DNA from 2 places in the Pseudomonas sp. GW823-FHT01D03 genome. Region 1 is predicted to be linked to the other one. Evidence: riboswitches for the same ligand, from Rfam matches in the RefSeq annotation. Region 1 holds a riboswitch; the other holds the start of a gene.

Region 1 (12,032 bases):
AGGACGCACGCCCATCAACGCCATGGCCTGGGCGATGTCATCACCGCCGGTGCGCATGGTCGCGGTGCCCCACACCGAGAGGCCGAGCTGGCGCAGGTGATCGCCGTGATCCTGAAGGTGCCGTTCGAGAATCAGCGTGGCGGACTGGAAACCGATGCGCCACGCGGTGGTGGTCGGCAGGTTACGCACGTCCACCGAGTAGAAATTGCGCCCGGTGGGCAGCACGTCGAGACGACCACGGCTGGGCGCGCCGCTTGGGCCGGCGGGGACGAAGCGGCCGTTCAGGGCGTCGAGCAGGCCACGCATTTCAGCGGGGCCGCAGGCGTCGAGGCGTGGGGCGACGACTTCGCACAGATTTTCAATGATTGCACTGACTTCAGCCCCCCTCGGTTCCTGTAGGAGTGAGCCTGCTCGCGATGGCGTCAGGTCAGGCAATTCAGTGTTGAATGACACACCGCTATCGCGAGCAGGCTCACTCCTACAAGGGGCGTGCAATGTTTCGGAGATCAGGTGGGTGGCGAACAGTTCGAGGCGTTCGCGGGTATCGCCGGCAGTGCGCCAGACTTCGTCGCTGACGCTTTGCAGCTCCGGCGGGCGCGGGCCGTTCCACGGGTCGGCAAGTGCGCAATCCAACGGATCAAACCCCAGCTCGAAGGCCTTGGCCAACGCCCGCAGCAGACTCGACTGCGCGCCCTTGCCGTCGCCACGCGGGATACGCAGCAAGGCCAGTAGCGTGTCGATGCGCAAACGTCCGGTCGGCGACTCGCCAAAGATGTGCAGGCCATCGCGGATCTGCGATTCCTTCAGGTCACACAGATAGGTGTCCAGACGCGGCAGCCAGATCGCGGCATCGGCGTCGCTGTCCAGACCGGCGTCGAGTTGCAGTTCGCGGTCGATCTGCGTCTCGCGCACCAGTTGCAGAATGTCACGCTGCAGCTCTCGCGCACGACGCGGATCGAGCAACTGAGCCTCGTAATATTCGTCGGCCAACAGTTCCAGATTGCGCAGCGGCCCGTAGGTTTCGGCGCGGGTCAGCGGCGGCATCAGGTGGTCGATGATCACCGCTTGCGTGCGCCGTTTGGCCTGGGCGCCCTCGCCCGGGTCGTTGACGATAAACGGATAGATGTTCGGCAGCGGCCCGAGCAATGCGTCCGGCCAGCAATTCTCCGAAAGCCCCACGCCCTTACCCGGCAGCCATTCGAGGTTGCCGTGCTTGCCGACGTGAATCACCGCGTGGGCACCGTAGGTGTTGCGCAGCCAGAAATAGAACGCCAGATAGCCGTGCGGCGGCACCAGATCCGGGTCGTGGTACACCGCACTCGGATCGACCTGATAACCGCGCGCCGGTTGAATGCCGACGAAGGTCAGGCCAAAGCGCAGCCCGGCGATCATCATCCGCCCGTCGCGGCACATCGGATCGTTTTGCGGCGCGCCCCAGCGTTCCAGCACTGCCGCGCGATTGGCCTGCGGCAGCGCATTGAACATCGCCAGATAGGCATCCATCGCCAGGCTTTGCTGGCACGGACGCAGGTCGATGCTGTCGAGGTCGTTGCTGACGCCGCCGAGCAATTGCTGGATCAGCTCAGTGCCGCTGTCCGGCAACTCAGCAGTCAACGGCAAGCCCTCGGTCTGCAACGCGCGCAGGATATTCAACGCCGCCGCCGGCGTATCGAGACCGACGCCATTGCCGATACGACCATCGCGGGTCGGGTAGTTGGCGAGAATCAGCGCGACGCGTTTTTCCGCGTTCGGCAGCCGCGCCAGATCGCTCCAGCGCCGGGCCAGCTCGGCGACAAAATCCATGCGCTCGGGTTGCGCCCGGTAGCAGACCACGTCGGACTGGCTGCGCTCGCTGCGCCAGGCCAGATCCTTGAAGCTGATCGGCCGGCTGATGATGCGCCCGTCGAGTTCCGGCAAAGCGATGTGCATCGCCAGATCTCGCGGGCCAAGGCCCTGCTCGCTGGCGCGCCAACCGGGTTCGTTGTCCTGGGCGCAGATCGCCTGAATCACCGGAATATTGCGCCGGAACGGGCGCAGATGCGGCGCTTCCGGGCTGGATTGCGCGAACCCGGTGGTGTTGAGAATCACCGCTGCCTCGACCTCGTCCAGCCAGTCCTCGACCACACTGAGGCAGCCGGATTCTTTCAGGCTGGCGACGGCAATCGGCAACGGATTGAGCCCTGCCGCCTGCAAGCGCTGGCAGAACACATCGATGAACGCGGTGTTGGCCGCCTGCAAATGCGAGCGATAAAACAACACCGCCGCGACCGGTTGACCGAGCAGCCATTCGGCTTGCCAGTCGCTCAGTGCGGCGGTGTTTTTCTGTGGGTGGTAAATCGCCGTACGCGGCAGCGCTTGCGGTTCGCCCCAGGCGTAGTCGCGCGCCAGCCAGCGGTTGGCCAGACAATGAAAGAAATCCAGCGCATTGCCCATGCCGCCCTGACGCAGGAACTGCCAGAGGCGGTCGCGATCTTCGGTGGGCACAGTGCTCAGGTCGCTGAGTTCCGGATCGGGACGATCATCGCCCGGCACCAGAATCACCTGCACCCCGCGCTCGGCCAACTCCACCAGACGCTCGACGCCATAACGCCAATAGGCAATGCCGCCGTGCAACGAAATCAGAATGACCTTGGCGTGACGCAGCACTTCATCGACATACAAATCGACCGAAGCATGATTCTGCACCTGCATCGGATTGGCCAGACGCAGGCTCGGATAATCCTCGGGCAACTGCTGCGCAGCTTCGGCGAGCAGCGCCAGGCTGGAGTCGCCGCTGCACAGGATCACCAGCTCGGCGGGGGTTTGTCCAAGGTCGGCGATGTTGTCATCCGACACAAAACCGCCGGGCTGGGTCCTGAGCAGGTGCATGGCTTAAACGCTGAGCGCGGCGCGCAGTTGCGCTTCGAGTTGCGCGGCGTCGAGTTCCTGACCGATCAGCACCAGACGGGTGACGCGCGCTTCGTCAGCGCCCCACTGGCGGTCGAAGTGCTTGTCGAAACGCGTGCCCACGCCCTGAATCAACAGGCGCATCGGCTTGTTCGGAATCGCCGCGAAGCCCTTCACGCGCAGGATGCCGTGCTGCACAACCAGTTGCGTCAGCGCGTCGAGCAGCAGGCTTTCGTCGGCTTGCGGCAGTTCGATCGAGATCGAATCGAAGGCGTCGTGATCGTGGTCATCGTGGTCGTCATCACCGTCATGGTGGTGATCGTGATGGCTGTGCCGGCTGTCGATATGTTCTTCGGATCCGGCGCCCAGACCAATCAACACGTCCAGCGGCAGGCGACCGTTGCTGGCTTCGATGATTTTTACTGCCGGCGGCAGTTCTTCGGCGACTTCAGCTCGCACGCGAGCCAGATCTTCGGCGCTGGTCTGGTCGGCCTTGTTGAGGATCACCAGATCGGCGCTGGCCAGTTGATCGGCGAACAGTTCGTGCAGCGGCGATTCGTGATCCAGATTCGGATCGAGTTTGCGCTGGGCATCGACCTGATCCGGGAACGCAGCGAAGGTGCCAGCGGCCACGGCCGGGCTGTCGACCACGGTGATCACCGCATCCACGGTGCAGGCGCTGCGGATTTCCGGCCACTGGAAGGCTTGCACCAATGGTTTTGGCAGAGCCAGACCGGAGGTCTCGATCAGGATGTGATCGAGATCGCCGCGACGGGCGACCAGTTCACGCATCACCGGGAAGAACTCTTCCTGCACCGTGCAGCACAGGCAGCCGTTGGCCAGTTCGTAGACGCGGCCGGTGGCTTCTTCTTCGGTGCAGCCGATGGTGCATTGCTTGAGGATTTCACCGTCGATGCCCAGCTCGCCGAACTCGTTGACGATCACCGCGATGCGACGGCCCTGAGCGTTGTCGAGCATGTGCCGCAGCAAGGTGGTTTTGCCCGAGCCGAGGAAACCGGTGACGATGGTGACGGGGAGTTTGGCCAGTGTTTTCATCGGATGCCCTTTGGCAAGGTGGCGGGCATGCGGGACGAGATCCGCTGCGAGCGTGCGCGCGGAAGAATTCGCCACCGGATCACCCCGCCCGGTTGTAGTGAGAAATCTGTCACGAGGCAGGTCTCCTGGCTGACGGTGTTCAGGCCTTGCGCCTGGCGTTCGTTGCGCCTTCCCGCGGGCTCAGTGGATTGAGCTGGCAGTGGCGTGGCAACGAACTTCACCGTTCACAGTTGCGGGGGCAGCCGCGGCTTTGACCGCGTTCCCTTCTTAGCTTCGGCGTGGGCCGAAGAACCTCGAAAGCGCAAGGCTACGCATCGGTTGGTGACCGGTCAATGGTTGGATTGGGGGCATATCCGTTGCTGCGGGGGTTGCTGATTACGGTTTCGCCATTGCGGCGGGTCACTTTTGCCAGACTTCGGGTTACGGGGTTTGGTTTTTTTGGATTGGGGGCATATCCGTTTCTGCGGGTGTCGCCGCTGGCGGTTTCGCCGTTGCGGCGGGTCACTTTTGCCAGACTTCGGGTTAAGGGGTTTGGTTTTTTTGGATTGGGGGCATATCCGTTTCTGCGGGTGTCGCCGCTGGCGGTTTCGCTCTTACAGCGAGTCACCTTTTCCAAACGCCGAAAAGGTAACCCAAAAGGCTTTGCCCCGGCGTACGGCACTTCGCTGAGGCTCAGTGTTCCCTCGCTACGGTGTCCATCAGGGGGCATCGCCTACGGTTTGCTTCGCTGCACCTCCTCTCGATGTATGCGGCTTCGCCGCATGGCGCTGCGCGCCTGCCCCTGATGGACACCTTCGCTCGGCCTGCCGAAGGGGCAAAAAATCAAAAGCCACATCAAAAGCCAGAGCCAAAGCAGGTCAAAAGATCGCAGCCTTCGGCAGCTCCTACATGGGATTGGGTGTGTTCAGTTGGAGTTTGGTTGGCTGGCAGGCCGCCTTCGCGAGCAAGCCCGCTCCCACAGTTGGAATGGGCGTGTTCAGTTGGAAATTGGTCGGCTCGCAGGCCGCCATCGCCAGCAGGCTGAAAGCGTGCACCCCATGCGGCGAAGCCGCCCCACTCAACACGATGAGCGTTAGCTCGAGTAAAGCTTTTGATCTGAAGGCCCGTCGGCAGGCTGAGTGGAGGGATTTATCCGGGGGTGGGAGCGCAGCGACCGTTTGGCGCAGCCAAACACAGCGAGAGGAGGTGCAGCGAAGCAAACCGTAGGCGCTGCCCCCCGGATGAATCCCGCAGCGAAGGAACCCGAGCCTAGGCGAGGGCCGAACGTCAGGGCAAAGACCTTTTGGTTACTTTTGGGGCGTTTGCCAAAAGTGACCCGCCGTAAGGGCGGAACCCTAAGAGGCCATTACCGCAGCAACGGATATGCCCCCAATCCCAATTGACTCAAATCCTCCCCTCATGCTCTCCTACACAACTTGTTACGGGTGCCCTTCACAGGGTGAAACGGGAAACCGGTGAATCATGTGCTTTACTCAAAGCCATGTCAGTCCGGTGCTGCCCCCGCAACGGTAAGCGAGCGAAGCGTCAAATCCACTGTGCCATTACGGCATGGGAAGGTGATGCTTGCAGGTCGGCCAGACGCCAACCCCTCGTGAGCCCGGAGACCGGCCCGCAACACACAGTGCGCAGTTTGCGTCGCTGAACATAACAAACCCGCGGTGGGCGGGCGCTGTTCGAACCTCTGCGTGCCCGACTCGCAGGGGTTTTCATGCGCTCTGTTGACCCGCTGACACTCCAGAGGGAAGCGCCATGTCGATCATCAGCAGCACCGGCAGCAACACCGATAAAATCTCCAGCACCAGCACATTGAGCCAACGCCTGACCGCCGCGATTTTCGCGTCGATCCTGGGTGCCGGCCTCGTTTACTTCGCCGGTTTCTCGCACATCGAAGCGGTGCACAACGCCGCTCACGATACCCGCCACAGCGCCGCGTTTCCGTGCCACTGAGACCTGCCGACATGATCAAGCGTATCGCGCAAACCGCAGGTTTCACCGGCCTGCTGGCCGCCCTGCTGCTGACCTTGCTGCAAAGCTTCTGGGTCTCGCCGCTGATTCTGCAGGCCGAAACCTTCGAGAAATCCGAACCTGTGGCCGTTCACGAACACGCCGCCGGCACCGCCGCTCACACCCATGACGCCGAAGCCTGGGAGCCAGAAGATGGCTGGCAACGTGTGGTCTCGACCACCGGCGGCAATCTGGTGGTGGCAGTCGGGTTCGCCCTGATGCTCGCCGGCCTGTACACCCTGCGTGCACCGACCAAAACCTCGCAAGGCCTGCTCTGGGGCCTGGCCGGTTACGCGACCTTCGTGCTCGCACCGACCCTGGGCCTGCCGCCTGAACTGCCGGGCACCGCTGCAGCCGATCTGGCGTCGCGGCAAACCTGGTGGATCGGCACCGCCGCTTCCACCGCTGTTGGCCTGGCGTTGATTGTGTTCAGCCGCCACTGGTTGATGAAGCTGCTCGGCGTGGCGATCCTCGCCGTGCCGCACGTGATCGGCGCACCGCAACCGGAAGTGCATTCGATGCTCGCCCCGGAGGCGCTGGAAGCCCAGTTCAAAATCGCTTCGCAGTTGACCAACGTGGCGTTCTGGCTGGCCCTGGGCCTGATCAGCGCCTGGTTGTTCCGCCGCAAAAGCGATGGTCAATACCACGCATGACCGATGACCGCGCAGCGCCGACCTTTGTGGTCGGCCTGGGCTGCCAGCGCGGCTGCCCGGTCAGCACGCTGCGCGCGTTACTCGATCAGGCGTTGCAGGCGCATCGCATCGAGCTGGAAGCGGTCAAGGCCCTGGCCAGCATCGATCTCAAACGCGATGAACCCGGTTTGCAGGAACTGGCCAGCCAGTTGGCGTTGCCGCTGTTGTATTTCAGCAGCGATGAATTGGCCAGTTACCAGCAGCGACTCAGCCATCACTCCCAAATCGCCTATGAGCGCACCGGTTGCTACGGCGTGGCGGAGAGTGCCGCGCTGGCCCTTGCCGAGCAGTTGATTCAGGCACCGGCAAAACTACTGATTTCCCGGCAGAAATACGCTCAGGCGACACTGGCATTGGCCGGCGCTGCGTAAAATCCCGATAATCCCCCCTGTTTGATCATGAGCAATCTTCATCTGAAGTGTTGCCCTGCCCCGTTTTTCACAGGATTTCTTCATGACCGTCTACTTCATCGGCGCCGGCCCAGGCGACCCGGAACTGATCACCGTCAAAGGCCAGCGGTTGATCCGCAGCTGCCCGGTGATCATCTACGCAGGCTCGCTGGTGCCGGCCGCGGTGCTGGAGGGGCATCAGGCCGAAACCGTGGTCAACAGCGCCGAACTGCATCTGGAGCAGATCATTGAATTGATCACAACCGCCCATGCCAATGGCCAGGACGTGGCGCGGGTGCATTCGGGTGATCCGAGCCTGTATGGCGCGATTGGCGAGCAGATTCGTTATCTGCGTGAGCTGAATATTCCGTTTGAGATCATTCCCGGCGTGACCGCGACCGCAGCGTGTGCGGCGTTGCTTGGCGCGGAACTGACACTACCGGACGTGTCGCAAAGCGTGATTCTGACCCGTTATGCGGACAAGACCGCGATGCCGGCGGGTGAGGAACTGAGCAGTCTGGCGCAGCATGGCGCGACCATGGCGATTCATCTGGGGGTCAATCATTTGCAGAAAATCATCGCCGAACTGCTGCCGCATTACGGCGCGGATTGCCCGATTGCGGTGATTCACCGGGCGACATGGCCGGATCAGGACTGGGTAGTGGGGACGCTGGAGGATATTGCCGAGAAGGTAGCGGCCAAAGGGTTTCGGCGTACGGCGTTGATTCTGGTGGGACGGGTGTTGGGCAGTGAGGTGTTTAGCGAGTCGTCGCTGTATCGCGCGGGGCATGCGCACCTCTACAGACCCTGAAGCAATTGTGGCGAGGGAGCTTGCTCCCGCCGGATCGCGGAGCGATCCCAAAATCAGCCAATCCATTCATCACGGGTAAATGCATTATCCGGATTGTGACTGCTTTGCAGTCAAGCGGGAGCAAGCTCCCTCGCCACAGCACCGTTTTTTTATGTTCGCAGTGAACACCTTACTCAGTAGTAGGCATTTTCTTTCTGCGTGTGGTCGGTCACGTCGCGCACACCTTTGAGCTCTGGAATACGTTCGAGCAAGGTGCGCTCGATGCCTTCCTTCAGGGTCACATCGGCCTGGCCGCAGCCTTGGCAACCACCACCGAACTGCAACACGGCGATGCCGTCCTCGACCACATCGATCAGGCTGACCTGACCACCGTGGCTGGCCAGCCCCGGGTTGATTTCGGTTTGCAGGTAGTAATTGATGCGCTCGTTGACCGGGCTGTCGGCATTGACCATCGGCACTTTGGCGTTTGGCGCCTTGATGGTCAGCTGGCCGCCCATGCGGTCGGTGGCGTAGTCGACGACGGCATCGTCGAGAAACGCTTCACTGAACGAGTCGATGTAGGCAGTGAAGCTTTTCAGCCCCAGCGCGGTATCTTCAGGTTTTTCTTCGCCCGGCTTGCAGTAGGCAATGCAGGTTTCGGCGTACTGGGTGCCAGGCTGGGTGATGAAGACGCGGATGCCGATGCCCGGGGTGTTCTGCTTGGAGAGCAGATCGGCCAGGTAATCGTGGGCGGCGTCAGTAATGGTAATAGCGGTCATGGAAACTCCTCGCAGGCTTGGGCGCAGTTTACGCCAATCATTGCGCCGGACAAAGTCCTAGTATTTTTGTCGGGAAAGATTCTCGACAGGTGCGCGCATCGGTTCGCCATCGATCCGCGCTTTAAGCCACTGATAGCTGCGCTTTTCCACCCATTCGTAGCTCAACCATGACCCCACGCCAATGGCCAGCGCACAGATGATGAACATCAGATATGGGTTGATCCCGTAGTGCCGCGCTATAAAACCGCCAACCGACAGTACCAGCACGTGCATCAGGTACACCGAATAAGAACAGTCACCGAGCAGCTTCATCACCCGACTGCACTCGACGTAGCGCTCCAGCGCCATGCAGGCCATCACCAGCACCGCACTCGGCACACCCCAGTTCAACAGCCTTGGCGCTGGCGCCAGGTGATAGATCGCCAACAATGCTGCGCCTATCGCCAACAGCGGCAGCCACAGGCCGGCGCCAATCCAGCCCCGGCGGTAGAGCACGCCGATGCCGATCCCCAGCAAGAACTCGTAGACGATATCGGAACGGTAAAACTCGTTGAGCCAGCCGAACGCCTGACATGCTGAAAACAGCAACGCGGCGACCACCAGCAAGCGCACCTGCCAGCGGAACACCAGCGCACACGCAAACAACACATAGAAGAGCATTTCGTAATTGAGCGTCCAGCCGACATTCAGCGTCGGATAGATCCCATAGCCGCCGGGGTTTTGTGCAGGGATGAATAACAGCGACGCGAGGAAATGCGCCCAGTCCACCGTCTGATCCGGCAACAGCGGCTGGGCGAAGACCACCAGCAACGCCATCAGCAGCGTGTACAGCCAGTACGCGGGGACAATCCGTGACAGCCGATACAACAGGAATTGCCCCGGCCGCAGAATCTTGTCCTCGGTGGACAGGAAAATCACCAGACCGCTGATGACAAAGAAAATATCGACGCCGACCGCGCCTTTATCGATGAAGAACTGCCCGACCGGGCCGCGGGCCTTGAAGTCGAAGAAAATCTGCATGAAGTGGTGGCAAACCACCGTCCACGCGGCAAGCGCCCGCAGGGCCTGCACTGAAATCAACATGATCGGCTCCTGTCCACAACTCTCAAAACCACCACCGCCCCCTTGTAGGAGTGAGCCTGCTCGCGATGACGGCATGTCAGGCGACAACCATTCTGAATGGACTGACGCCATCGCGAGCAGGCTCACTCCTACAGGGAATGTGCGGTGTTGCTTGGAATTGGGACAGCAGGTTGGTCTCAAACGATCAAAGATTCTCGTAGCGGTTCATGTCCAGCACGCCCTCTTCCACCGGGTCGGTTTCGTGGAGGTATTGGCTCAGGTCGTGGAAATAGAACCAGAATTGCGGATGACTGCGACGGATCCCCCAGCGTTCGACGATTTTCTCGAAACGATCGGCATCCTTGGCATTCTCCATGGCATCGACAAATTCCGATACTTGCTCGGCCGGAATGTTGAAGATGAAGTTCGGATAGCTGCTGAGTACGCCCGGGTAAATGGTCAAGGTGTCCAGCCCTGGCTGATAGCGCAGCGACTCGCCCAACAGGAACGCTACGTTGCTGTGCGCGCGATTGCGCAGCAGGCTGTACATCTCGCGTTTGCCGCTGCGAGATTCGATGCGCAGCATGGTTGCTTCCGGCAATTGGTCGATCACCTTCAAACCGGCGGCCGGACGCGAGGTCAGGCGACTCAGCGCCTGCTCGGCGTTCTGTAGCGCCGGGTCGATATTCGGTCGCGAGCAATAGGCGCCGTCACAGCGATTGATCGGATCCGGCCGCGCATTCAGGTCGCCGTAACGCGCCAGCAACTGTATGGCGAAGTCGTATTTCGGGTCCTTCGGATCGAGTTTCAGCGCGGTCGGTTTGTCGTCGTCGATCGCCTCATAGTCGAGCCACATCTTGAACTGGCCGCTGCTTTGGTACCAATCGTCGAGGTAGTCCTCGCGGGAATCGGCCGGCATCAGGCGCAGGAAGTTCTGCTCGGCGCCGTTGCGGATCAGGTCGAAATACAGACGAGTCTGCGCCTGATGGGAGACGTTGCCGAACACATCGAAGTTGACCGCCAACTGATAATAGGTGCGCTCCAGCAGTGGATAGTCGAACAGCCACATGGTCTGTGGCACTTCGCCGATCAGGCCTTTGGTCACCGACGCACTGTCGAAGTGGCGGAAAATGCTCAGCAGCGCGTTGTCGTTGCCGGCCCACAGGGTTGACCAGCTCGGAGCCGGCAGTTCGGCGTAACTGTCGCGGCGCAGGGCTTCGTATTCGTTGCGCTTGTTACGGTAGTTGTGCCACAGGCTCAGCACACTGCCGACGTCGTCGTTCTGCCCGGGCATTGCCAGCAACGGCGTGGCCTGGCCGCGATAGTTGGGATCGGTGATGTACAGATCGTGTTCCGGAGCCTGGAACAGCGCCCAGAAGTTATCGCGGATCACATCCGTCGCAATCTGCCCACGGCACACCGGACCGCGAATAAAGGTGCGGACGAAGTATTCAGCGTTATCGAGCATGAACTGATAACGCGCCTGCGCCGGAATCGCCTCGAAGGTGGCGAACGGGTTGGCCCGGCTCTGCGGGCCGTAACCCGGCAGCGCGTTGACCTGCCAGTTGCCGCTGTAGAACAGACTCCTGACCCGCGCCATCTTCGCCGCACTCAGCGGATAGGTGATGTGGGTCTTGTGCACGATCACCCCTTGCACCGGCCACAAGCGGTAATACACCTGAGTGCCCGGATCGTCATTCGGGCGGCGGGTGGCGATCAGGTCGATCGGCTGCCCTGTCGGCGTGCGCGAACGCACCCACTGGAAGTAGTGCCCCGGCTCACCGTCCTTGAAATAGATATGCGCGAGGAACCAGTGTTCGAACAGCCAGCGCCCGACCAGACTCTGTCGCGCGCCCGGCGCATTGAGCAGGTTTTCCCACTGGACGATTTGCAGCGCTTCCTTGGCGCTCGGCGCCAGCCCCTGCTCGTCGATCGGCGCACCGGACGCCAGCCAGCGCTGCAGGGTCTGGTATTGCTGATCGGTCAGCCCGGTCACCGCCAGCGGCATGCCTTCTTTCGGGTGGGCGCCGGCATAGCCGTCAAACTCGGCGGGCATCGCGCACATGTTTTCCCGTTGCAGGCCGAGGACGATGTCTTCCGGCAGCTTGGCGTTGGGGGTCAGCGGGGTTTTGTGGCCCAGTTCCAGCATCCGCGCCATCAGCGCCGCCTGGCTGCCCTGAGCGTCGAGTACCGAATAAAAGCCCTTCTGCTGCCAGGCACGTTTGCCGAAAGCGTCGTAGAACAGCCGAGTAGTCGGCGCCGCCTGAGTGCGTTCGCCGTCGTAGACCGGCATCTTGCTCGCGCCCCGCCCTGCGCCTTCACCGCTGCCCAGATTGAGCTGGCACGCCGAGTCATAGCAGGCGTGGCAGGCCAC
Region 2 (12,032 bases), 1.5 Mb from region 1:
GCGTTTCGAGCAGATGGGCGAGCCGGCGGTGTATCTGCCGCTAGCTGAGTTGATGGATCGTGGCATCGAGATCCTCGACAACCTTGAACAGTACGAACTGGTCTGCCTGGATGACTTGCAGGTGATTGCCGGCAAGCCGGACTGGGAAGAGGCGATGTTTCATCTGTTCAACCGCCTGCGTGACAGCGGACGGCGCTTGCTGATTGCTGCTTCAACTTCGCCACGCGAACTGCCGGTGAAACTGGCTGACCTCAAATCGCGCCTGACCCTGGCGCTGATTTTCCAGATGCGTCCGCTCTCCGATGAAGACAAATTGCGTGCTCTGCAATTGCGCGCGTCGCGTCGCGGCCTGCACCTGACCGATGAAGTCGGACACTTTATTCTGACTCGCGGCACCCGCAGCATGAGTGCATTGTTCGACTTGCTCGAACAGCTGGATCAGGCCTCGCTGCAGGCGCAACGCAAGCTGACGATCCCGTTCCTGAAAGAAACTCTCGGCTGGTAGCCAGCCCTTGAAATACGCGGCTTTGACCGCGTTTCGACATATTTCAGACGTCAGAAAATCCGCTTTTCCGCAACGTGTACAGACCGCGTATCGACTCAAATGGGCTTAAGCGCTTAGATGTAAACGAGAAACCGGGAAGTCACAAAAGGATCGATTGAATTTGCAAATGAGGCCGATAGCGGGCATAGTCTCGGCTTCTTTACAACTTCAGCCACGGTCGTGCCCATGCTAAAGCGCTTCGCACCCCTCGTGCCTCTCGCACTCGTCACCCTGTTGTTCGGTTGCGCTGCTCATTCTCCAGTTCAAGAGCAGCCTCAACAGGTTAAAAATTCTGCAACTGCCCAGTCTTCCGTTATTTACCAGGAAGAGCTGGACACCGAAAAAGAACTCTCGGACTTCAACAAGAAGCCGTACGAGCTCCCGGTTCTGGCCGACAGCATCCTCGAACGCGGCATGTCCCTGATCGGTACCCGTTACCGTTTCGGCGGTACCTCTGAAGCCGGTTTCGACTGCAGCGGTTTCATCGGTTATCTGTTCCGCGAAGAAGCCGGCATGAATCTGCCGCGCTCCACCCGCGAAATGATCAACGTCGATGCTCCTCTGGTCTCGCGCGGCAACCTTGAGCCGGGCGATCTGCTGTTCTTCGCCACCAATGGTCGTCGCGGTCGTGTAAGTCACGCCGGGATCTACCTGGGTGACAACCAGTTTATCCATTCCAGCAGTCGTCGCAGCGGCGGTGTTCGCATCGACAGCCTGGGTGACAGCTACTGGAGCAAGACCTTCATCGAAGCCAAGCGCGCCCTCGCGATGGCACCGACCGTGGTCACTGCTCGCAAGTAATTCCCCCGTTGTCGCCACGTTCGTGGCGACAAAAACGGTTCCGGCAGGGAAGTAGACCTAGACTTTACAAGGTGAAGTTAAAGTCTTACTTGAAGTTTGCCGCGTAGCCGCTAGAATCCTGTATCTATATTGATGGCAAACCGCCTGCGTGCTGCGCAGGCGGTTTTGTTTCTGTCCATTCGGCAGAGAAAGCCGCAGCCAGATCAGGATGTTCTGCTTATGACGATGTCGGCCCGCCTCACGTTGATCTTCTTCGCAGCGCTGCTCAGCGCCTGCGCCAGCCGCACTCCGCCGCCTGCGCCCGTCGTACGCGCTCCGGTGGTGTTCGGGCCTTCCCAAGCTTTTTCGCCGGCTGCTGAAGACGTGCTGTTTCGCGCGCTGGGCCTGGTCGGCACACCTTATCGTTGGGGCGGCAACACACCGGACTCCGGGTTCGATTGCAGTGGTCTGATCGGTTTCGTCTACCGCGATGCGGCCGGCATCAGCTTGCCGCGTTCGACGCGCGAGATGATCGTGATGCAGGCGCCGAATGTCGGCAAAGAGGGTTTGCAGACCGGCGACCTGATCTTCTTCGCTACCAATGGCGGCTCGCAGGTCAGCCATGCGGGGATTTACGTTGGGGAAGGGCGCTTCGTGCATGCGCCGGCAACCGGCGGCACGGTGAAGCTGGACAGCCTGTCGAAGGCGTACTGGCAGAAGGCGTATCTGAGTGCCAAGCGGGTGTTGCAGCCGGAGCATCTGGCGCATAACCCGTAACCGCTGAAGATTTAAATGTGGGAGCGGGCTTGCTCGCGAATGCGCTGTGTCATTCAACTACGATGTTGAATGACTTGACGCTTTCGCGAGCAAGCCCGCTCCCACAGTTGTTTTAGGGTGTGTCAGATTATTTGGCGGACGACACTCGCCAAACCTTGTTCCCCACATCATCTGCCACCAGCAAACCACCTTGCTGGTCGATCACCACGCCCACCGGGCGGCCAAGTGCGTTTTCGTCCTTGTCGAGGAAACCGGTCAGCACATCCACCGGTGCTCCGTTCGGCTTGCCGGCGGCGAATGGTACGAAAATCACTTTATAGCCACTGTGCGGTTTGCGGTTCCACGAGCCGTGCTGGCCGATGAACGCGCCCTCCTTGAACTGCGCCGGCAGGCTGTTGCCTTCAGCGAAAGTCAGGCCCAGCGACGCGGTATGCGGGCCGACGGCGTAGTCCGGGGCGATAGCTTTGGCCACCAGATCCAGATTCTGCGGCTTCACCCGCACATCCACGTGCTGACCGTAGTAGCTGAATGGCCAGCCATAGAAGCCACCGTCCTTGACCGAGGTGATGTAGTCCGGCACCAGGTCGCTGCCGATCTCGTCACGTTCGTTGACTGCTGTCCACAGCGCGCCTGTGGTGGGTTCCCACGCCAGGCCGTTGGGGTTGCGAATGCCTGAGGCGAAGATCCGGTGGTTGCCGGTGGCGCGATCCACTTCCCAGATCGCCGCACGTCCTTCTTCTTTATCCAGACCATTCTCGCCGACGTTGCTGTTCGAGCCGACGGTGACGTACAGCTTGTTGCCGTCCTTGCTGGCGATGACGTTCTTGGTCCAGTGATGGTTCAGGGTGCCGCCCGGCAGGTCGGTGACTTTGATCGGCTGCGTCTTGATCTCGGTCGCGCCTTGCTCGTAGTGGAAGCGCAGCAGGCGATCGGTGTCGGCGACGTACAAATCGTTGCCGACCAGGGTCATGCCAAACGGCGAGTTGAGATTCTGCAGAAACACCGTGCGGGTCTCGGCCACGCCGTCGTGGTCGGCATCGCGCAGCAGGGTGATGCGATTCGGGCTCGGCACACCAGCGCCGGCCTTGCCCATGACTTTCTTCATCACCCAGCCGCGAACACCACTGCTGTCATCCGGTTTGGGCGGGGCGTTGGTTTCCGCCACCAGCACATCACCGTTGGGCAGTACGTAGAGCCAGCGCGGGTGATCGAGGCCTTCGGCGAATGCCGCGACTTGCGTGCCGGCCGCAGCAGTCGGTTTGCCGCCCGCAGGCCAGCCGACCGCCGGGGCGATGTTCACCGTCGGGATCAGGGTTTTGTTCGGTTCAGGCAGTTTCGGTGACGGGCCGGTGCCGTCAGAAACTTGCAGGCTGGAGGATTCACCGCAGGCGGCGAGCCCTCCGGCGAGGGCGATGACGAGAGCGAGTTGGGTTTTGCGCATTACTGATCTTCCCTATGAATGCTTGCCTAATCATAGAGGAGCTTGCGCACCCGATGGTTCAACCGCTCAACCGCGGGCCTCTTTGAACAGCACGGCGACGCCCGGGTGATAGTTGCCCGCTTCGCTGCGCAACTTGCGGTAGGCGTAGGGGAAATACCAGGCCACCGCGCAGCAGTGTTCCTTTTGCAGGTCGTCGACCATGTCCTGCAGTTCTTCGGGGCTGGCGCTGTGCTGGGCCTTTTGCGGGGCGACGAACAGGCAGCCGAGTTTGAGATCGCTGGCGAAGCTGATGCGTTTGGCATCGCTGGTGATGTCCAGCAGGGCCTGGGTCAGATTGAGGTTGTTGACCCGTGGCCAGCGCTGGGTGGCCTGGAGGTAGGCGCGGTCTTCGGCGCCGGCGATGAACAGGTCGGCGCGGGCATTGCGTTCGCCTTCCTCATTCTGTTTACGGGTGGGGGTGTCGCAAAGGGTTACCAGTTCGGCCATCCATGCCGCAGCGGAGAGCAATCCGAGATTGGCTTTCTCGTCATGCCAGTAAGGGGTGTCGTTGTCGCCGCGAATGGCGTTGTAGCGGTCGATACAGTCAAACCAGCGTTCAAGCATCGGGCGCAGGAATTCCAGGCGCGGGTTGCTGATGATCATGCCTTGCATCGTCATCATCCTTATTGTTGTAGTGTGCTTTTTCAAACAAAAGCATGGCTCTTTGATATCACTTGTCTCAGTTTGGCACAAGATTGGCGTCAGTTAATTGATCGACGGCAGTTATTCGCCCGCCGGCCCCCTCTTTAATTGACGCTCCACCCCCAACCCTCTAACCTTCGCGGCTTGTTTCAGGTGCTCTGTGACCTGTGTCGACAGAGTGAAACAGGGAAGCCGGTGAGGGTTGTCTTCAGGCGAAGAACGATCACGATCCCGGCGCTGCCCCCGCAACGGTAAATGAGTAAAAGCTGCGCCTTGAGCCACTGCCTCGACAGAAGCGGGAAGGCGCGCAGCCAGGCGATTCGCCGCTCATGAGCCCGGAGACCGGCCTGATCCATCCAGCGGCATCACGGTGGGCGATGCCAGGCTTTTTGCCGTCTATTCTTGTGCCTGCCCGCCGTTATCCAGCCTCAACGGAGAGCTCCCCCATGACCGATTCCCCCGAGCGCGACGAACGCCATCTGGCGCGTATGCAGCGCAAAAAAGCCGTGATCGACGAACGCATCGCCAATTCGCCTGACGAATGCGGCCTGGTGCTGGTGCTGACCGGCAATGGCAAAGGCAAAAGCAGCTCGGCGTTCGGCATGCTCGCCCGCGCCATGGGCCACGGCATGCAGTGTGGCGTGGTGCAGTTCATCAAGGGCCGCAACAGCACTGGCGAAGAACTGTTCTTCCGCCGCTTCCCCGAGCAAGTGCGTTTTCACGTGATGGGCGAGGGTTTCACTTGGGAAACCCAGGATCGCCAGCGTGACATCGCCGCCGCCGAAGCCGCGTGGGCAGTGTCCCGCGAGCTGCTGCGCGATCCGTCGATCGGCCTGGTGGTGCTGGACGAACTGAACATCGCCCTCAAGCACGGCTACCTCGATCTTGATCAGGTGCTCAGCGACTTGCAGGCGCGTCCGCCGATGCAGCACGTGATCGTCACCGGTCGCGCGGCCAAGCCGGAAATGATCGAGATGGGAGATACCGTCACCGAAATGGGCATGCTCAAACACGCCTTCCAGGCCGGCATCAAAGCGCAGAAAGGCGTCGAACTTTGAATCAACCACGTCACTGCCCGGCGGTACTGATTGCCGCGCCGGCCTCCGGTCAGGGCAAGACCACCGTCACCGCCGCGCTCGCTCGCTTGCATCGCAACCAGGGGCGTAAGGTGCGCGTGTTCAAGTGCGGCCCGGACTTCCTCGACCCGATGATCCTCGAGCGCGCCAGCGGTGCGCCGGTGTATCAACTGGACATGTGGATGGTCGGCGAGCAGGAAAGTCGCCGTCTGTTGTGGGAAGCCGCCGCCGAAGCCGATTTGATCCTGATCGAAGGCGTGATGGGCCTGTTCGACGGCACGCCATCGAGCGCTGATCTGGCGCGGCATTTCGGCGTGCCGGTGCTCGGCGTAATCGACGGCACCGCCATGGCCCAGACCTTTGGCGCCCTGGCACTGGGTTTGGCGAAGTATCAGCCGGACCTGCCATTCGCCGGCGTGCTGGCCAACCGTGTCGGCACCTTGCGTCATGCACAGTTGCTCGAAGGCAGCCTCACCGAAGGTCTGCGCTGGTACGGCGCGCTGTCCCGCGAGACCGGGATCGAGTTGCCGAGCCGGCACCTCGGTCTGGTGCAGGCCAGCGAACTGAATGATCTCGACCTGCGTCTCGACGCCGCCGCCGAAGCCTTGGCCAGCAGTTGCGAGGTAGCGCTGCCACCGGCCGTGGAATTTGCCGCACCTGAAGTGATCCCTGCCGAACCGCTGCTCGACGGCGTGCGCATCGCCGTCGCTCGCGATGAGGCCTTTGCCTTCACCTACGGCGCCAGTCTCGACCTGCTACGGGCGATGGGCGCCGAGTTGAGTTTCTTCTCGCCGATCCGCGATACGCAATTGCCCGAGGCCGACAGTCTGTATCTGCCCGGTGGTTATCCGGAATTGCACCATGTCGCGTTATCGCAAAACACCGCGATGCTCGATGCGATCCGTGCGCACCACGCCGCCGGCAAGCCGTTGCTCGCCGAGTGCGGCGGCATGCTCTACCTGCTCGACGCGTTGACCGATGTCGACGGCACCCGCGCCGAACTGGTCGGGCTGCTGCGCGGTGAGGCGGTAATGCAAAAACGTCTGGCGGCACTGGCACTGCAAGCGGTGGATCTGCCGGAAGGTTCGTTGCGCGGCCACACCTATCACCATTCCCTGACCACCACTGAGTTGACGCCGATCGCCCGGGGCCTGAGCCCGAATGGCGGACGCGGAGCCGAGGCGGTATATCGGGAAGGTCGGATGACGGCGTCGTACGTGCATTTCTACTTTCCGTCGAATCCTGCGGCTATCGCGGCACTGTTTGTGCCAGATCTTGAGGCCGCTTTCGCGAGCAAGCCCGCTCCCACATTGGATCACCTAACCCCTGTGGGAGCGGGCTTGCTCGCGAAGAGGCCATGACCGACAACGCATTCACTGAAGCCGAGCGCACAGCGGTTTATAAAGCCATCGCCGAACGCCGCGACATGCGCCACTTCACCGGCGGCACGGTCGAGGCGGAGCTGCTGCGCCGCCTGCTCGAAGCCGCGCATCAGGCGCCCAGCGTCGGCCTGATGCAGCCATGGCGTTTCATCCGCATCAGCGATCGCGGCTTGCGCGGGCAGATCCAGAACCTCGTCGAAGAAGAGCGCGTGCGTACCGCCGAAGCCCTCGGCGAGCGCAGTGACGAGTTCATGAAGCTCAAGGTCGAAGGCATCAATGACTGCGCCGAAGTGCTGGTCGCGGCACTGATGGACGATCGTGAAAAACACATTTTCGGCCGTCGTACGCTGCCGGAAATGGACATGGCCTCGCTGTCCTGCGCGATTCAGAATCTGTGGCTGGCCTCCCGTGCCGAAGGACTGGGCATGGGCTGGGTGTCGCTGTTCGAACCGCAGGCACTGGCCGATCTGCTGCGGTTGCCGGCCGGGGCCAAGCCGCTGGCGGTGTTGTGCCTGGGGCCGGTCAAGGAATTCTATCCGGCGCCGATGCTGGTACTCGAAGGGTGGGCGCAGGCGCGGCCGCTCAATGAGTTGCTGTACGAAAATTTTTGGGGAGTGAATCAATGAGTGTGGCGTTGTTGAGTGTCGCCGCGGTCGCGCTGGATGCGCTGCTGGGTGAACCGAAACGCTGGCATCCGCTGGTAGCGTTCGGCAATTTTGCCGGGCGCATCGAGTGCCGTTTAAATGCGGGCGGGCGTGGCTGGCGCAGTCACGGGGTCACCGCGTGGGTGATCGCGGTGCTGCCGCTGACCTTGCTCGCCACCGCGTTTTCCTGGACGCCTTACGTGGGCTGGATCGTCGAGATTCTTGCGCTGTATTGCGCCCTCGGCATGCGCAGCCTCGGTGAGCATGTCGCGCCGGTAGCCGCCGCCTTGCGCGCCGATGATCTGGAAGAGGCGCGCAAACGCGTCGGCTATCTGGTCAGTCGCCAGACCAGCGAACTGGACAGCACCGCGGTCGCCCGTGCCGCCACCGAATCGGTGCTGGAAAACGGCAGCGACGCGGTGTTCGCCGCGCTGTTCTGGTTTGTCGTGGCCGGCGCGCCGGGCGTGGTGCTCTATCGCCTGAGCAATACGCTCGACGCGATGTGGGGTTACCGCAACGAACGCTTTGAGCGATTCGGCTGGTGCGCGGCAAAAATCGACGACGTGCTCAACTACATTCCGGCCCGTTTGGTGGCGCTGACCTACGCGCTGCTGGGCAACACCCGGCTCGCCTGGAAATGCTGGCGCAGCCAGGGCCCGCAATGGGACAGCCCGAATGCCGGCCCGGTGATGGCGGCCGGTGCCGGTGCGTTGAATGTCGAACTGGGCGGCCCGGCGATCTATCACGGTGAACTGCATGAGCGTCCGCAACTGGGCGAAGGTCCGCCGGCGGATGCCGATTCGATTGATCGCGGCTGGCAATTGGTTCAGCGCGGGGTATGGTTATGGCTGCTGATTCTCTGCGTGGGGGCTGAATTCTATGCTTGAGCACGGTGGCCGGCTGCGCAAGGCTGCACTCGATTACGGGATTGCCGAGGCTGACTGGCTGGACCTCTCCAGCGGCCTTGCGCCGTGGCCGTTTCCGGTCCCGGAGATTCCGCTGCGCGCCTGGGCACGCTTGCCGGAAACCGATGACGGGCTGGAGCAGGCCGCGTGCGATTACTACGGCGCCTCGCAGGTGCTGCCGGTGGCCGGTTCGCAGATGGCGATTCAGTTGCTGCCGCGTTTGCGCCGCGCCGGCAAGGTCGGCGTGTTGTCGCCGTGTTATGCCGAGCACGCCGAAGCCTGGCGCCGCAGCGGTTACATCGTGCGCGAAGTGCTGGAGCAGGAAGTCGAATTCTTCCTCGACAGCCTCGACGTGCTGGTGGTGGTCAATCCGAACAACCCCACCGGCCTGAGCCTGACCCCGGCGCGGCTGCTCGACTGGCACGCGCGGCTGGCTCAGCGCGGCGGTTGGCTGGTGGTCGATGAAGCGTTTATGGACAACACGCCGCAGTTGAGTCTGGCGTCGCAGACCCATCAAGTTGGCCTGATCGTGTTGCGCTCGTTCGGCAAGTTTTTCGGTCTGGCCGGGGTGCGTCTGGGCTTTGTGCTGGCCGAGCGCAAATTGCTCAGATTGCTCGCGGAGCAGGTCGGACCCTGGGTGGTCAGCGGGCCGACGCGGGTGCTCGGTCAGGCGTGTCTGCAAGACACCGAAGCGCACACCCGGCAACGCATTCGCAGCGATGAAGCCAGTGAACGTCTGGCTTTGCTGCTGGAGCGCTACGGCTTCAAACCCCACGGTGGTTGCGCGTTGTTCCAGTGGCTGATCACCGAGCGCGCGCCTGTGCTGCACGAATTCATGGCCCGACGCGGCATCCTCCTGCGCATCTTCACCCACAACAGCAGCTTGCGTTTCGGCCTGCCTGCCAACGCCGCTGAAGAAGCGCGTCTCGAACAAGCGCTGCAAGCTTTCGCCAAGGAAAACCAATGACAACCTTGATGGTTCAAGGCACCACGTCCGACGCCGGTAAAAGCACGCTGGTGACGGCGCTGTGCCGCTGGGCCACCCGTCAGGGCGTGGCGGTGGTGCCGTTCAAGCCGCAGAACATGGCGCTCAACAGCGCAGTGACCGCCGACGGCGGCGAGATCGGCCGGGCGCAAGCGGTGCAGGCACAAGCGGCGCATCTCGAACCACACACCGACATGAACCCGGTGCTGCTCAAACCCAACAGCGACACCGGCGCGCAGGTGATCATCCATGGCCGCGCGGTCACCAGCATGAACGCGGTGGCGTATCACGACTACAAAGCCATCGCCATGCAAGCGGTGCTCGCGTCGCACCAGCGACTCAGCGCGGCGTATCCGCTGGTCATGGTCGAAGGCGCTGGCTCGCCGGCCGAGATCAACCTGCGTGCCGGTGACATCGCCAACATGGGCTTCGCCGAAGCGGTGGATTGCCCGGTGCTGCTGATCGCCGACATCAATCGCGGCGGCGTTTTCGCGCATCTGGTCGGCACGCTGGAGTTGCTGTCGCCGAGCGAACAGGCACGGGTCAAGGGCTTCATCATCAACCGTTTTCGCGGTGACATCGCCTTGCTGCAACCGGGCCTCGACTGGCTGGAACAGCGCACCGGCAAACCGGTGGTCGGCGTGTTGCCGTATGTGATGGATCTGCATCTTGAGGCCGAGGACGGCATCGATCAACGTCAGACCGACAAGGCCGAGCAAGTACTGAAAGTGGTGGTGCCGGTGCTACCGCGCATCAGCAACCACACGGACTTCGATCCGCTGCGACTGCATCCGCAGGTCGATCTGCAATTCATCGGCCCGGGGCAGGCTATCCCTGCCGCCGACCTGATCATCCTGCCCGGCTCGAAAAGCGTGCGCAGCGACCTCGCGTATTTGCGTGCTAATGGCTGGGACACGGCGATCAATCGGCACCTGCGTTATGGCGGCAAGTTGCTGGGGATCTGTGGCGGTCTGCAGATGCTCGGTGAGCAGGTGCACGATCCGCTGGGCCTCGAAGGCGCGCCTGGTTCCAGTGCCGGCCTGGGTTTGCTGGCATTCGAAACCACGCTGGAAGCCGAGAAGCAATTGCGCAATGTGCGCGGACGTCTGGCGCTGGAAAACGCCGAGGTCAGTGGCTATGAAATCCATGCCGGCGTGACGGTGGGGCCGGCGCTGGAGAATGCGGCGGTGCATCTGGGTGACGGTCGTTGCGACGGCGCGCAGAGTCTGGACGGGCAGGTGTTCGGCACTTATCTGCATGGCTTGTTTGAATCACCGCAAGCCAGTGCCGCGTTGCTGCGCTGGGCCGGGTTGAGCGCTGTGCAGGAGGTGGATTACCACGGCTTGCGCGAGCGCGATATCGAGCGGCTGGCGGATCTGGTGGAGAAGCATCTGGATACCGATTTGTTGCGTCAGCTCTGCGGGATTTGAGGTGGATTCATCGCGAGCAGGCTCACTCCTACAGGGGAATGCGATCTTCTGTAGGAGTGAGCCTGCTCGCGATGACTGAAGTCGGTACACCGCTAATTTGAAGGAATGAACCATGCTCCAACTGATCCTCGGCGGCGCCCGCTCCGGCAAAAGTCGCCTGGCGGAAAAACTCGCCAGCGACAGCCATCTGGCGGTCACTTACATCGCCACCAGCCAGCCGCTGGACGGCGAAATGAACGAGCGGGTCGCCCATCACCGCGCCCGGCGTCCGGCCGAATGGGCGCTGATCGAAGAGCCGCTGGAACTGGCCCGCGTCCTGCGCGAGAACGCCAGTGCCGAGCGTTGCCTGCTGGTCGACTGCCTGACTCTATGGCTGACCAATCTGCTGATGCTCGATGACGCCGCGCGTCTCCCCGCTGAGCGTGAAGCCCTGCTGGACTGCCTGGCGTCATTGCCGGGGGAAATCATTTTTGTCAGCAACGAGACCGGAATGGGTGTCGTGCCGCTGGGCGAATTGACTCGCCGCTACGTCGATGAAGCCGGTTGGCTGCATCAAGCTCTGGCCGAGCGTTGTCAGCGAGTCGTCCTGACGGTCGCCGGCCTGCCCCTGACCCTGAAAGGACCTGCGTTATGACTCAAGCGTGGTGGTTGAACCCGTGCCAATCCGTGAATGCCGAGATCGTTGAACAGGCGGCGGCGCGCCAACAGCAACTGACCAAACCGGCCGGTTCCCTCGGTCGCCTCGAAAGCGTGGCGGTGCAACTGGCCGGGTTGCAGGGGCAGATCAAGCCGACCCTTAAGCAGGTCTGGATCGCGATTTTTGCCGGTGACCACGGGGTGGTCGCGGAAGGCGTTTCGGCGTTCCCGCAGGAAGTCACCGGGCAGATGCTGCTCAACTTTGTCAGCGGCGGTGCGGCAATCAGCGTGTTGGCGCGGCAGCTCGATGCGCAGCTGGAAGTGGTTGATCTGGGCACTGTGACGCCGTCGTTGAATCTGCCGGGCGTGCGCCATCTGAACATCGGCCCGGGCACGGCGAATTTCGCCAAGGGCGCGGCGATGACCCAGGTACAGGGCGAACTCGCCTTGCAGGCCGGTCGTGATAGCGTGCTGCGCGCCAAAGCGGCCGGCGCACAGCTGTTCATCGGCGGCGAAATGGGCATCGGCAACACCACTGCCGCCAGTGCGCTGGCGTGTGCCTTGCTCGATTGCCCGGTGGTGCACCTGACCGGTCCCGGCACCGGGTTGAATGCCGAAGGCGTCAGCCATAAAGCGCAAGTGATCGAGCGCGCACTGGCGCTGCACGCGGCGCAACGTGGCGATGCGCTGCAAACGCTGTTCAACCTCGGCGGTTTTGAAATTGCCGCATTGGTCGGCGCGTATCTGGCCT

What was found. Region 1 has a riboswitch for cobalamin ahead of AC1RBR_RS14650 (CbtB domain-containing protein). Riboswitches for the same ligand answer to the same signal wherever they lie in the genome.
Region 2: it holds a riboswitch for cobalamin, as region 1 does, so the genes downstream of both, cobO (cob(I)yrinic acid a,c-diamide adenosyltransferase) here and AC1RBR_RS14650 (CbtB domain-containing protein) in region 1, are expected to answer to the same signal.

The regions. Positions count from the first base shown of each region.
Region 1 covers NZ_JBXAKK010000001.1:3,377,143-3,389,174, forward strand. Annotated here, with positions in the region: gene cobN (cobaltochelatase subunit CobN) at 1-2,868, opposite strand, end outside; gene cobW (cobalamin biosynthesis protein CobW) at 2,872-3,942, opposite strand; cobalamin riboswitch at 4,041-4,253, opposite strand; cobalamin riboswitch at 5,348-5,569, shown strand; gene AC1RBR_RS14650 (CbtB domain-containing protein) at 5,692-5,889, shown strand; gene AC1RBR_RS14655 (CbtA family protein) at 5,901-6,599, shown strand; gene AC1RBR_RS14660 (cobalamin biosynthesis protein) at 6,596-7,009, shown strand; gene cobM (precorrin-4 C(11)-methyltransferase) at 7,092-7,838, shown strand; gene nfuA (Fe-S biogenesis protein NfuA) at 8,012-8,596, opposite strand; gene AC1RBR_RS14675 (acyltransferase family protein) at 8,654-9,679, opposite strand; gene AC1RBR_RS14680 (fatty acid cis/trans isomerase) at 9,864-12,032, opposite strand, start outside.
Region 2 covers NZ_JBXAKK010000001.1:1,887,389-1,899,420, forward strand. Annotated here, with positions in the region: gene hda (DnaA regulatory inactivator Hda) at 1-505, shown strand, start outside; gene AC1RBR_RS08415 (C40 family peptidase) at 731-1,345, shown strand; gene AC1RBR_RS08420 (C40 family peptidase) at 1,565-2,101, shown strand; gene AC1RBR_RS08425 (PQQ-dependent sugar dehydrogenase) at 2,229-3,542, opposite strand; gene AC1RBR_RS08430 (hypothetical protein) at 3,609-4,193, opposite strand; cobalamin riboswitch at 4,358-4,588, shown strand; gene cobO (cob(I)yrinic acid a,c-diamide adenosyltransferase) at 4,670-5,281, shown strand; gene AC1RBR_RS08440 (cobyrinic acid a,c-diamide synthase CobB) at 5,278-6,660, shown strand; gene bluB (5,6-dimethylbenzimidazole synthase) at 6,657-7,307, shown strand; gene cbiB (adenosylcobinamide-phosphate synthase CbiB) at 7,304-8,212, shown strand; gene cobD (threonine-phosphate decarboxylase CobD) at 8,205-9,197, shown strand; gene AC1RBR_RS08460 (cobyric acid synthase) at 9,194-10,645, shown strand; gene cobU (bifunctional adenosylcobinamide kinase/adenosylcobinamide-phosphate guanylyltransferase) at 10,758-11,279, shown strand; gene cobT (nicotinate-nucleotide--dimethylbenzimidazole phosphoribosyltransferase) at 11,276-12,032, shown strand, end outside.